2 regions of the Solwaraspora sp. WMMA2101 genome follow, and region 2 is predicted to be linked to the other one. Evidence: predicted binding sites of a transcription regulator. Region 2 holds the regulator's gene; the other holds the start of a gene.

Region 1 (6,744 bases), 1.2 Mb from region 2:
GCGCTCGCCCTTGGCCAGCCCGATGGCCAGCTCCGCGGCGGCCTGCGCCTCAGCCTTGATCGCCTTGTAGACGGTCATGCACTGGTCGCCGGCGAGGATGTTCTGCAGGCCCTGCGGGGTGGCGTCCTGGCCGGTGACCGGGACCTTGCCGTTGAGCTGGTTGCGCTTGAGGACCGAGATGGCGGCGTTGCCGAGGCCGTCGTTGGCGGCCAGCACACCGTCGATCTTGCCGCCGGTCTGGGTCAGCATCTGCTCGAAGATCGTCGCGGCCTGGGTGTTGTCCCAGTCCGGCACCCACTGGTCCGGGCCCTTGGTGTACTCGCCGGAGCTGTACTTGGGGTCGAGGACCCCGTCGTAGCCGGCCTTGAACAGGGTGGCGTTGTTGTCGGTCTGCGAGCCGTTGAGGGTGGCGATCGTCGGGTTCTGCACCCCGGCGTCGGTCAGGCACTTGACCAGGCCCTCGCCCTGCAGCTTGCCGACGGCCTCGTTGTCGAAGCTGACGTAGTACTCGGCGGAGCCGCCGAGGGTCAGCCGGTCGTAGTCGATCGTGGCGACGCCCTGCTGCTTGGCCTTGTCGAGCACGGCCTTGCCGGTGCCGGAGTCCAGGTTGACGATCATCAGGACGGTGACGCCGTCGGTGATCATCTGGTCGGCGAGGGTCTGGAACTGGGCCTTGTCGCCCTGCGCGTTCTGGATGGTCGAGTCGACGCCGGCGGCCTCGAACGCCTCTTCCAGGAAGCGCCGGTCGGCGGTCTCCCAGCGGTCGGAGGAGGCGCTGTCCGGCAGGATCACGCCGATCTTCGGGGTCGGGGTGTCGCCGGTGCCGCTGTCGTTGCCGCTGTCGTTGCCGCAGGCGGTCAGGCCGCCGGCGAGCAGAATGCCGGCGGCGGCGGTGCTGAGGATCCCTTTGCGCATCGCTCGGGTCCTTTCGGAGGGTGATGTGTCGCGTACAAGGAGGTGGTGCTGCTCGTGCGTGCTGAGGTGGTGCTGTCCGTGCGTGAGGTGTGGCTCGCGCGGCGCTGTGGGCTCCGGAACCCGGCCGGCGAGGGCGACGGCCACAGCTGGGGCGGAGGGCCGTCGTCGTTTTGTTGTGTCCGGCAACGTATTAGGAGTGTGGCGGCGAGCACAAGACCGCTGCCGTCACGAGTTTTGTTGCCAGCGATAACAATTCAGCAACGTGACGGACATCTGCCCGTCGTCTGCCGGATCAGTGGGCAGCGATCGGGGCGAACCGGGCATCGGCGACGGCGGCCAGGTCACCCGGAGCGATACTCAACTGCAACCCGCGCCGGCCCGCCGATACGTAGACCTCGGCGTACCGGCCGGCCGAGGCGTCCAGCACCGTCGGCAGTCGCCGGCGCTGCCCGAGCGGGCTGATCCCGCCCCGGACGTACCCGGTGGTCCGCTCCGCCAGCACCCGGTCGGCGAGCACCGCCCGCTTGCCGCCCAGCGCCACCGCGAACGCCTTGAGGTCCAGCCCCCCGGTGACCGGCACGACGCCGACCGCGAGCGCGCCGTCGACCTGCGCCACCAGCGTCTTGAACACCTGCGCGGGTGCCACGCCCAGGGCGGCCGCGACCGCCGCGCCGTAGTCGGGCGTTTCCGGCGACACCTGGTACGGGTGCACCTGGAACGCAACGCGCCGCTTGGTCAGCAGCGTCGTCGCCGGGGTCGCCGTACCTGCCATGTCCGGCGACGTTACCGTCCCGGTGCGCCCAGTGGGTGGCCGAGCAGGGCCGTGGGGGCGCCGGCCACCCGGGTCAGCACCAGGCTCGCCGCCACGCCGGCTCCGGCAGCGGTACGCAGCCGCAGGTCGCGCCGCAACTGGGCCGGGTCGAGCGGGGAACCGCGTTTGAGGATCTCCAGCCGCGTCACACCGCGTTCGCGCAGCACTGCCCGCAGCCGTTTCAGCGAGAACGGCAGCACGTCGGTGATCTCCAGACACCGGCCGTACGGCGTGTCGGTCGGCGTGTCGGCGTAGACGTAGGCGATCGACTCGTCGGCCAGGGTGCCGGCCACGGTGGCGGCGAACGCGGCCACCAGGTGCGCGCGGACCACCGCGCCGTCCGGGTCGTACAGGTAGCGCCGCACCGGGCCGACCGCCACCGCCTCCCCGCCGTCGCCGACCAGGCCCGCCGCCGGCCGCCCGGTACGCAGCAGGGTGGCCCGCCGGGACGGGCCGGCCAGCGGGCCGCACCAGAACGCCGCCTCGACCACGTCCCGGTCGACGCTGACCCACTCGGCCTCGGCCCCGGGCGGGATCAGCGCGTGGTCGATGCCCGGTGCGACCTTGAGCACGGTCCGGGGCACCCGGGCGACCAGGTCGCGGACGAAGTCCCAGGACGGGGAGTAGCTGTCCGGGTCGAAGGTGCGTCGGCCGGTGCCCGAGCGGCGGGCCGGGTCGCAGAAGACCGCGTCGACGCCGGTGAGGTCGACGTCGGTGGCGTCGGCGCAGACCACCGTGACGAGGTCGGCCAGCCCGGTGGCCTCGGCGTTGGCGGCCGCGATCGCGGCGGTGGCCGGATCGGCCTCCACGGCGTACACCCGGATTCCGGCCCGGGCGGCGGCGAGGGTGTCCGCGCCGACCCCGCAGCCCAGGTCGGCGAGGTGGCGTACCCCGGCGGCGCGCAACCGGGCCGTGCGGCGGTCGGCGACCACGGCCCGGGTGGCCTGTTCCAGGCCGGCGCGGGTGAAGAACATCCGGGCGGCGGCCGGGCCGAACTTGCCGGCCGCGCGGGCGCGCAGCGCGGCCTGGGTGAGCGCGGCGGTGGCCAGCGGGGCCGGCACCCCGGCGGTACGCAGCGCGGTCGCCGCGGCCAGCGGGTCGTCGCCGCCCGGCGCGGCCAGCACCTGCGCGGCGGCGGTCAGGGCCGCCGCCCCGGCCGGGGAGCGCAGCGCGGCCAACTCGTCCGGGTGCACCGCGACATTGTCCATGGTCGGCCATCGGGCTAGCACTCCGCACAGGCGACTGCTAATCTGCGGTTAGCACTCTCATGCTGAGGGTGCCAGCCCGCCGGCTCCGGCCGGAGGGCGAAACGCCAGGCGGACCGGCACCCGCGACGACGGACCCGCCCGGTGGACATGAGGCAGATTGACGCTGGCCGCCCACGCGACCGGCACCAACACCTGATACCCCAGGAGGGTATGCCCGTGACTACCGCGACCAAGGTTGCGATCAAGCCGCTCGAGGACCGGATCCTGGTCCAGGCGAACGAGGCTGAGACCACCACGGCGTCGGGCATCGTGATCCCCGACACCGCCAAGGAGAAGCCGCAGGAGGGCACCGTCCTCGCTGTCGGCCCGGGCCGCGTCGACGACAAGGGCAACCGGATCCCGGTTGACGTCAACGTCGGCGACACGGTCATCTACTCGAAGTACGGCGGCACCGAGGTCAAGTACGCCGGCGAGGAGTACCTGGTGCTCTCCGCCCGCGACGTCCTCGCCGTCATCGAGAAGTGACCTACTGCCAGTGCTGAACGCCCCGGAGCCCCACGCGGGTCTCCGGGGCGTCGCCCGTTGGCCGGTGCCCGGCGCCCTGCGCCGCCCGGCCGACGGCTAGTGCCTGTGAAGGGAATGTCATGGCGAAGATCCTGAGTTTCTCGGACGACGCCCGACACCTCTTGGAGCACGGCGTCAACACCCTCGCGGACACGGTCAAGGTCACCCTCGGCCCGCGCGGGCGCAACGTCGTGCTGGACAAGAAGTTCGGCGCCCCGACGATCACCAACGATGGCGTGACCATCGCCAAGGAGATCGAGCTCACCAACCCGTACGAAAATCTCGGTGCGCAGCTGGTCAAGGAGGTGGCGACGAAGACCAACGACGTCGCCGGCGACGGGACCACCACCGCCACCGTGCTCGCCCAGGCGATGGTCCGTGAAGGGCTGCGCAACGTGGCCGCCGGAGCCAACCCGGCCGGCCTCAAGCGCGGCATCGACGCGGCCGTCCAGAAGGTCTCCGACGAACTGCTGGCCAAGGCCGTCGAGGTGGCCAGCAAGGACTCGATCGCCCAGGTCGCGACGATCTCGGCGCAGGACGCCACCATCGGCGACCTGATCGCCGAGGCGATGGAGCGGGTCGGCCGCGACGGTGTGATCACCGTCGAGGAAGGCTCCACCCTCGCCACCGAGCTGGACGTCACCGAGGGCCTGCAGTTCGACAAGGGCTTCGTCTCCCCGCACTTCGTCACCGACGCCGAAGCGCAGGAAGCGGTCCTCGAGGACGCCTACATCCTGATCACCACCCAGAAGATCTCCTCGATCGAGGAGCTGCTGCCGCTGCTGGAGAAGGTCGTCCAGGCCAGCAAGCCGCTGCTGATCGTCGCCGAGGACGTCGAGGGCCAGGCGCTGTCCACCCTGGTGGTCAACGCCATCCGCAAGACCGTCAAGATCTGCGCGGTCAAGGCCCCCGGCTTCGGCGACCGCCGCAAGGCGATGCTGCAGGACATGGCGGTCCTCACCGGCGCCGAGCTGGTCGCTCCGGAGCTGGGCTACAAGCTCGACGCCGTCGGGCTGGAGCAGCTGGGCAGCGCCCGGCGGATCGTGGTCGACAAGGACACCACCACGGTCGTCGACGGCGGTGGCCGCGACTCCGAGGTCGCCGACCGGGTCGCCCAGATCCGCAAGGAGATCGAGGCGTCGGACTCCGACTGGGACCGCGAGAAGCTGTCCGAGCGGCTGGCCAAGCTCTCCGGCGGCATCGCTGTGATCAAGGCCGGTGCCGCGACCGAGGTCGAGATGAAGGAGCGCAAGCACCGCATCGAGGACGCGATCGCCGCGACCAAGGCCGCGGTCGAGGAAGGCATCGTCCCCGGTGGCGGCGCCGCGCTCAGCCAGATCGCCAGCGTGCTCGACGACGACCTCGGCTTCACCGGCGAGGAGAAGGTCGGTGTGTCGATCGTCCGCAAGGCGCTGCACGAGCCGCTGCGGTGGATCGCCCAGAACGCCGGTCACGACGGGTACGTCGTCGTCGGCAAGGTGCGTGACGCCGACTGGGGCCACGGCCTCAACGCGGCGACCGACTCGTACGTCGACCTGGCCGCAGCCGGCATCGTCGACCCGGTCAAGGTGACCCGCAACGCGGTCACCAACGCCGCGTCGATCGCCGGGCTGCTGCTCACCACGGAGACCCTCGTGGTGGAGAAGCCGGAGAAGCCGCAACCGGCCGCCGGCGGCCACGGGCACGACCACGGGCACGGTCACCAGCACGGCCCCGGGTTCTGACCCGTACCTGTTCCACCTGCTTCACCTGAATCCGCGCGATCAGGGCACTCCGGCGGTACGCCGCCCGGCCCTGGTCGCGCGGATTCCGCTTTCGCCAACCGTTCTGGTCGCGACGTATCGTCGGACGATGACGCAACAGGCAGCACCGCCGGTGGCGCGGGCCGCCGCCGGCCGTACGCCGGCCCGCCTGGCCGCTCTCGCCGGGGTGGCCGTCGCCGCCGTCGCCCTCGGGCTCGCCGAGGTGGTCGCGGTCGTCGCCGGTGCCCGCTCGGCACCGCTGGTCGCGGTCGGCGGGGTCGTGGTCGACTCCGCGCCGGAGTCGCTGACCCGGTTCGCCATCGACGTGTTCGGCGTACACGACAAGACTGCGCTGCTGGTCGGCACCGCCGTCCTGCTGGCCGGGTTCGCCGCCGGGATCGGCGTCCTGGCGGCCCGCGCGCCGATCGCCGGGGATCTCGGTATCGCCGCGTTCGGCCTGGTCGGTGTCGCGGCGGCGGTGAGCCGGCCGGACGCCGGTCCGGCGGCCGCGCTGCCGTCGCTGCTCGGTGCCCTGGCTGCGGCGATCCTGCTGCGGGCGCTGCTGACCGGCCCGCTGCGCCCCGCCGCCGACCCGCCGCAGCCCGGCGTCGGCCCGCTGCGCCCCGCCGCCGACCCGCCGGCCCCGCCGGCCGGGCCAGCCGCTCCAGCCACCCCGACCGCGCCGGTGCTGCCCGGGGCCGGGGTGGGCGACCGGCGGCGGTTCCTGTCCGCCGTCGGCGTCAGCGTCGGGGCCGCCGCGCTGGCCGGGGCCGGCGGCCGGTGGCTGGCGCAGCGGCGCAGCGTGACCAGTGTCCGGGCATCCATCACCCTGCCGGCCGCCGCCGACGTCGCCGCGCCCGTGCCGTCCGGTGTGGACCCACAGGTGTCGGGCCTGACCCGGTACGTCACCCCCAACACCGACTTCTACCGGATCGACACCGCGTTGGTGGTGCCCCGGGTCGACCCGCAGCAGTGGCGGCTGCGGATCCACGGCCGGGTCGCCACCGAGATCACCGTCAGCTACCCCGACCTGCTCGCGATGGACCTGGTCGAGCGGTACGTCACCCTGGCCTGCGTGTCGAACGAGGTCGGCGGCGACCTGATCGGCAACGCCCGCTGGCTCGGCGTACCGGTGCGGGAACTGCTGGCCGCCGCCGGCCCGCTGCCCGGCGCCGACCAGGTCGTCGGCCGGTCGGTCGACGGCTGGACCTGCGGTACGCCGACCGAGGCGCTGCTCGACGGGCGGGACGCGCTGCTCGCGGTCGGGATGAACGGCGAACCGCTGCCGGTGGAGCACGGCTTCCCGGTCCGGATGGTGGTGCCCGGCCTGTACGGCTACGTCTCCGCCTGCAAGTGGATCACCGAGTTGGAGGTGACCAGCTTCGCCGACTTCGACGCGTACTGGGTGCCCCGGGGCTGGTCGGCGCAGGGGCCGATCAAGACCCAGTCCCGGATCGACACGCCGCGTCAGCGGGGCGAGTTGACCGCCGGCACGGTGCCGGTG
Region 2 (6,744 bases):
GGACGACCTCGTCCACCCCGACCTCGGTCATCGCCTGCACCGCCAACTCGCCACGGTCACCCTTGGCGATGCCCTGCACGACCACCAGCCGGGGATCGGCGGGGGGCGTCAGGTCGGTGTCGGTCACCCGCAGGTCCAGGCTGTGCCGGCCGACCGCCGTCACCTCGGCGGACGCGGTGCCGCCGCGCCCGTCGGTGAGCAGCAGCCGCTGCCCGACCTGCAGCCGGGTGACGGTCGCGGCGTGCCGGCCCTCGGCCCCGTCGAGGGTGTACGTCGGGCCGTCCGGCAGCCGGTCGACGAGGAACAGTGGTGCGCTCACCTCGCGCCCGGCCCCGGCCAGCCGTCAGCCGTGGCCGTTGAACGCGTCGCGCATCCGGGAGAAGAAGCCGCCCTGCTTGGTCAGCTCGGCGACCTCCTCGCCCCGCGCCTTGGCGAACTCGCGCAGCGTCCGCTCCTGCTCGGCGTCGAGCTTGGTCGGGGTCCGCACGTCGAGGTGGACGTACAGGTCACCGCGCCCGGTGCCGCGCAGGTGGGGCACCCCCCGACCGCGCAACCGCAGGGTCGCGCCGGGCTGGGTGCCGGGCTTGACGTCCACCGGTTCGTCGCTGTCCAGGGTCCGGATGGTCAGCCGGGTGCCCAGCGCGGCGGCGGTCATCGGTACGGTGACCCGGCAGTGCAGGTCGTCGCCCTTGCGCGAGTAGACGTCGTGCGGCCGCTCGTGGATCTCGACGTAGAGGTCGCCGGCGGTGCCGCCGCCCGGACCGACCTCGCCCTGCTGAGCGAGGCGGATCCGCATGCCGTCCTCCACCCCGGCCGGGATCTTGACGGTGAGCGACCGCCGGGTCCGGACCCGGCCGTCGCCGGCGCAGGTCGGGCAGGGGTGCGGGATCACCGTGCCGTAGCCCTGGCAGGCCACGCAGGGCTTGGAGGAGACCACCTGGCCGAGGAAGGTGCGCTGGACGGACTGGACCTCGCCGCGCCCACCGCAGGCCTCGCAGGTCGCCAGGTGGGTGCCGGCCGCCGTACCGGCCCCGGTGCAGGTGGTGCAGATCACCGCCGTGTCGACGGTGATCGGTGCCTCCACCCCGAAGGCGGTCTCGGTCAGGTCCAGCTCCAGACGCAGGATCGCGTCGGCACCGGGCCGGGTCCGCGAACGCGGCCCCCGGGAGCCGGCGGCGGCCCCGAAGAAGGCGTCCATGATGTCCTGGAAGCCGACGAACGGTCCGGCACCGCCCGGGCCGCCACCAGGGCCGCCGCCGGGCGCGAGCGGGTCACCGCCGAGGTCGACGATCTGCCGTTTCTGGTCGTCGGAGAGCACCTCGTACGCGGCGTTGATGTCCTTGAACTTGTCAGCCGCCGCCGGGTCCGGATTGACGTCCGGGTGGTACTGCCGGGCCAGCTTGCGGTAGGCCCGTTTGATGTCGTCAGCGGAGGCGTCCCGGCTCACGCCGAGAATCCCGTAATAGTCCTTGGCCACTGCGTTCGGTGTCCTCATGTGTCAGTCTCGCGTGTCCAGTTCGCCGGGTCAGTTGTGATCCTGCTCGCCGGTCAGTTCTGCGCCAGCAGATCGCCGACGTAGCGTGCCACGGCGCGGACCGTGGCGATCGTGCCGGGGTAGTCCATCCGGGTCGGGCCGAGTACGCCGAGGCCACCGACGATGGTGGCACCCGGGCCGTAGCCGGTGCTGACCACTGACGCGGCCCGCAGGTTGTCGATCTCGTTCTCGTCACCGATGCGTACCCGAAGCGTGCTCGGCTCGACCTCGCCGATCAGCTTGAGCAGCACGACCTCCTCCTCCAGTGCCTCTAGTATCGGGCGCAGGGAGCCCTGGAAGTCGAGCAGTCCCCCTCTGGTCAGGTTAGCCGTCCCGGCGAGCGCCAGCCGCTCCTCGTGCCGTTCGACCAGCGTCTCCAGCAGCACGGTCGACAGCGTCGTCATCGCCGGTCGCAGCGTCGGGGACGCCTCGTCGACGAGCGCCTGGACCAACGGCGGGGTGTCGGACAGCCGACACCCACCGAGTTTCTCGTTGACCAGCCGACGCAGGTCGGTCACGTCGTCGGCGCTGATCGGCGCCGGCAGCTCGACGAGGCGTTGCTCGACCCGGCCGGTGTCGACGATCAGGACGAGCATCAGCCGGGTCGTCGAGATCGGCACCAGCTCCAGGTGCCGCACGGCGGAGCGGGACAGGCTCGGGTACTGCACCACCGCCACCTGCCGGGTCAACTGGGCCAGCAACCGTACGGTCCGGTGCACGACGTCGTCGAGGTCGACCGCGCCGACCAGGAACCGCTCGATCGCCCGCCGCTCGGCGGGGCTCAGCGGCTTCACCCGGGACAACCGGTCAACGAACAGGCGGTAACCGCGATCGGTCGGCACCCGGCCCGCGCTGGTGTGCGGCTGGCGGATGTAGCCCTCCTCCTCCAGCACGGCCATGTCGTTGCGGACGGTGGCCGGCGACACACCCAGCTGGTGTCGCTCGACGAGGGCCTTGCTGCCGACCGGCTCCTGGGTGGCGACGTAGTCCTCCACGATCGCCCGGAGCACGTCGAGTTTGCGATCGTCCAGACCCATTCCCCACCTCCTGGCGACACGTCGGCGGTACGCCGACCGGGTGTGGTCCCGACCGGGTACCGCACGGGGCGGACCGAATCACCTGTGGTGCTGGCACTCGCCGATTGTGAGTGCCAGCATACGTCCCCGCGGCCGGGGTGGCGACGATCAGTTCGCCGGGCCATAGCGAACGGGGACAGTGTTTCCGATACCCGACATTTCATCGTTGTGGGCGGTCCCACTGCCCCGGGCGGGCAGTCAAGTCGAGCTGTCCGGTGGACAAATTCGTCGGCAGGGCTAGCTGGCATGACTTGATCCGCCCCCCTACCGTGACGGGCATGACTGAACCACCTCGCCCACCAGGAGAGAGCGGCTTCGGCGGCACGCCGCCGGACCCGACCTCTCCGCCACCACCCCCCGCGTCCTACTCGATGCCGGGCGAGGCCTCCTCTCCCGGATACGTCCCGCCGCCCGGCGGCGAGAACCCGCCGGGCGGCTACCCACCTCCGGGCGGCTACCCGCCCGGCGGTCCGGCGTATGGAGGTCCACCCCCGGCTGGCTACGCCAACAACGACGAGAAGACCTGGGCGCTGATCGCCCACTTCGGTGGCGCGCTCGGCGCGTTCATCAGCTTCGGTCCGCTCGGCTTCGTCGGCCCGCTGATCGCCTACCTGGCCAAGGGTCAGCAGTCCCCGGCCGTGCGGGCGCACGCGCTCGCCGCGCTGAACTTCCAGATCCTCTGGTCGGGCATCGCCTTCGTGCTGTTGTTCATCAGCTGGTGCCTGCTGTTCATCCCGAGCATCGTGGCCTTCGCGATCCAGATCATCTTCGGCGTCATCGCCGGGGTGAAGGCCAACGAAGGTGCGCTGTACAAGTACCCGATGTCGGCGAACTTCATCAAGTGACACCGGCGCCCCCGGGTTCCGACGGAATCCGGGGGCGGCCTCTTCCCGACAGGATCCGGGCGCGGCCATTTCCGGTCGGGATCCGGTGCGGGCCGGGGACGCGGTGGAGGCGACCGGGTCGGGGCACCGGAGCTGAACCGCCGGTCAGCCGAGCAGGTCCCGCACGACCCCGTCAGCCAGCAGCCGTCCACGCAGGGTGAGCACCGCCTGCCCGGCAGCGAAGACGACGGGGTCGACCAGCCCGGCGGCGGCGGCCCGCCCGGCCGCGACACGACCGGCCGCCGACAGCCGGGCCAGCGGCAGCCCGTCGGCCAGCCGCAGCCGCAGCATCACCTCTTCCATGTGCCGCTCGGCGTCGGTGAGCAGCTCCCGACCCTGCCCCGGCGACTGACCGTCGGCGAGCCGCCGCGCGTACGCCGTCGGATGCTTGACGTTCCACCAGCGGACCCCGCCCACGTGGCTGTGCGCCCCCGGGCCGAGCCCCCACCAGTCGCCGCCGGTCCAGTAGAGCAGATTGTGCCGGCACCGGGCGTCGGCCGAGTTCGCCCAGTTGGAGACCTCGTACCAGGCGAACCCGGCCGCGTCGAGGGTCTCGTCGGCGGCGAGGTAGCGGTCGGCGGCCACGTCGTCGTCGGGGTAGGGCAGCTCGCCGCGACGCATCCGGGCGGCGAGCCGGGTGCCGTCCTCCACGATCAGCGCGTACGCGCTGACGTGGTCGGCACCGGCGGCCAGCACGGCGGCCAGCGAGTCGGCGAAGTCCTCGGGGCGCTCCCCCGGCGTACCGTAGATCAGATCCAGATTGACCCGGTCGAACCCGGCCGCGCGGGCCTCCTGGGCGGCGGCCACCGCCCGCCCCGGCGCGTGCGTGCGGTCCAGGACGGCGAGGACGGCCGGTGCCGTCGACTGCATCCCGAGGGAGATCCGGGTGTAGCCGGCCCGGCGCAGCGCCCGCAGCGACGCCGGGGTGACCGACTCGGGGTTGGCCTCGGTGGTGACCTCGGCGTCGGCCGCCAGCCCCCAGGTGGTGTCGATCGCGTCGAGCAGCCGGGCCAGGTCGTCGGCGGGCAGCAGGCTGGGCGTACCGCCGCCGACGAAGACCGTGTCGACCTGCCGGGGCGGTCGGTCGGCCAGGACCCGGCCGGCCAGGTCGAGTTCGGCCAGTACGGCGTCGAGGTAGCTGTCGGCCGGTACGCCGCCACCGAGCTCCGTCGGGGTGTAGGTGTTGAAGTCGCAGTAGCCGCACCGGACAGCGCAGAACGGGACGTGCACGTACACCCCGAACCCGTGGTCGCCGGTTGTGGCGAGGGCGGACGCCGGCAGCACGCCGTCGGCGGGCACCGGCTCGCCGGCGGGGAGGGCTCCAGGCATACGGCTAGTCTGCCCGGCATGGACGAGCCCCGACCCACCAGGTCCGCGCAGCCGATGATCCGGACGGCCACCGCCGCCGGGATCGCCACCATCACCCTGGACAGCCCGGCCAACCGCAACGCGTTGTCCACCCCGTTGATGACCCAGCTCCTCGCCGCGCTGGCGGCGGCCGTCGACGATCCACAGGTCCGGGTCGTGGTGCTCAGCCACGAGGGCCCGGTCTTCTGCTCCGGGGCCGACCTGGCCGAGACCCAACGGGCGTACGAGTCCCGCCAGGTCCCGGTGGCGATGCTCGGCGACGTGCTGGCCGCCGTCTGGGAGTGCCCGAAGCCGGTGGTCGCCCGGGTCGGCGGCCCGGCCCGGGCCGGTGGGCTGGGCCTGCTGGCCGCCGCCGACATCGCCGTCTGCGACGCCGCCGCGACCTTCGCATTCACCGAGGTACGCCTCGGGGTGGTGCCTGCGGTGATCTCCGCGAGCGTGCTGCGCAGGCTGGACCGCCGGGCGGCGGCGCAGCTGTACCTGACCGGGGAGGTCTTCGACGGGCGACGGGCGCAGCAGGTCGGCCTGGTCAGCGCAGCGGTCCCCGCCGAGGCGCTGGACGCCACGGTGGCCGCCGTCTGCGCCGACCTGGTGCGGGGCGCGCCGACGGCGCTCGCCGGAACCAAACAGCTGCTACGCCGTACGGCACCGGACGACTTCCGCGACGACGTGGCCGCGTTGCGGGAGATCTCCACCGACTACTTCCTGTCCGACGAGGGCCGCGAGGGCGTCCGGGCCTTCCGGGAAAAGCGTGCCCCGTGGTGGGTACCGGGCGGCGCGACGTGGTAACCGCGTAGTGCCGCCGCCGGCACCGGCTCCGCCGTGGCTGGACGGCACATTGCTCACTGGTGTACCAAAGGTCCCAGCAGTTTCAACTGGGGGTGACGGTGCGGGCTCGGACGTTGCTGGTCGTGGTCGCGGTGCTGGCGGTGGTCGTTCTGCTCGGTGGCGTGGGTCTGGGCCGGTGGATCGGTGACCTGTCGCTTCCCGGGGCGGCGCGGGGTTGCGTCGTCGAACTGCCCGACTCCATGCCCGGGGCCGGCGCGGAGCAGTTGCGCCGGGTGACGCTGGACCCGGAGCAGATGGCGCACGCGGCGACGATCGCGGCGATCGGCGTACAGCGGGGGTTGCCGCCACGGGCGGTGGTCGTCGCACTGGCGACCGGGTTCCAGGAGTCGAAGCTGCGCAACCTGACCGGCGGCGACCGGGATTCGGTGGGGCTGTTCCAGCAGCGCCCCAGCCAGGGCTGGGGCACCGTGGAGCAGATCATGGACACCCGGTACGCCACGAACGCCTTCTACACGGGCCTGGAACGGGTCCGTGGCTGGCAGGACATGCGGGTGACCGATGCGGCGCAGGCGGTCCAGCGGTCGGCGTTTCCCGAGGCGTACGAGAAGTGGGCCGACGAGTCGCAGGTGCTGACCGCCGCGCTGCTGGGTGAGGCGACAGGGGCGGTGTCCTGCTCGGTCGACCGGGATCCGGTGTTGCGCGGCGTCGCGGCCACGGCGGCGCTCACCGACGGCCTGCGGCTGGACTGGGGTGATCTGGAGACCGTCCTGTCCGCGCTGGAGGCCCCCGGGCTGAGTGTCGCGGCGGACGACCAGCAGGCCGGTTGGCGGTACGCCCATTGGCTCGTTTCGCACGCCACAGATCACGGCGTCAAAAGGGTCACCTTCGCTGATCAGGAATGGACTGCCGAAGAGGGTGGTTGGTCGTCGATTTCCGACGGTGACGGGCAGACGGGACAGGTCGTAGCGGAGGTCTTCGCCTGACGGGCCGACCCCCGAACAGGTTGCATTCCTTAACAGACGGTTAGCGCAAAATCCGGCATAAAGCTTGTAAAGCAACAATCTTCAGCATCAAGATGGCGTTAAGTAATCGC

The links. Region 2 encodes HrcA, which represses chaperone genes, less so after heat shock. Its sites were predicted from a motif close to GGTTNGCACNCTCNNNNNGAGNGTGCNAACC; they were not measured.
Region 1: a site for HrcA is predicted at 2,981-3,011, ahead of groES (co-chaperone GroES). Genes of this name have one in related genera too.

What each region holds. Positions count from the first base shown of each region.
Region 1 covers NZ_JBMHMA010000006.1:4,126,834-4,133,577, forward strand. The annotation lists gene ACN28F_RS19740 (sugar ABC transporter substrate-binding protein) at 1-915, opposite strand, end outside; gene ybaK (Cys-tRNA(Pro) deacylase) at 1,208-1,687, opposite strand; gene ACN28F_RS19750 (class I SAM-dependent methyltransferase) at 1,699-2,934, opposite strand; gene groES (co-chaperone GroES) at 3,145-3,459, shown strand; gene groL (chaperonin GroEL) at 3,579-5,222, shown strand; gene ACN28F_RS19765 (molybdopterin-dependent oxidoreductase) at 5,350-6,744, shown strand, end outside.
Region 2 covers NZ_JBMHMA010000006.1:5,314,143-5,320,886, reverse strand. The annotation lists gene ACN28F_RS25230 (16S rRNA (uracil(1498)-N(3))-methyltransferase) at 1-319, opposite strand, end outside; gene dnaJ (molecular chaperone DnaJ) at 344-1,477, opposite strand; gene hrcA (heat-inducible transcriptional repressor HrcA) at 1,549-2,571, opposite strand; gene ACN28F_RS25215 (DUF4870 domain-containing protein) at 2,889-3,455, shown strand; gene hemW (radical SAM family heme chaperone HemW) at 3,600-4,823, opposite strand; gene ACN28F_RS25205 (enoyl-CoA hydratase-related protein) at 4,842-5,651, shown strand; gene ACN28F_RS25200 (hypothetical protein) at 5,744-6,634, shown strand.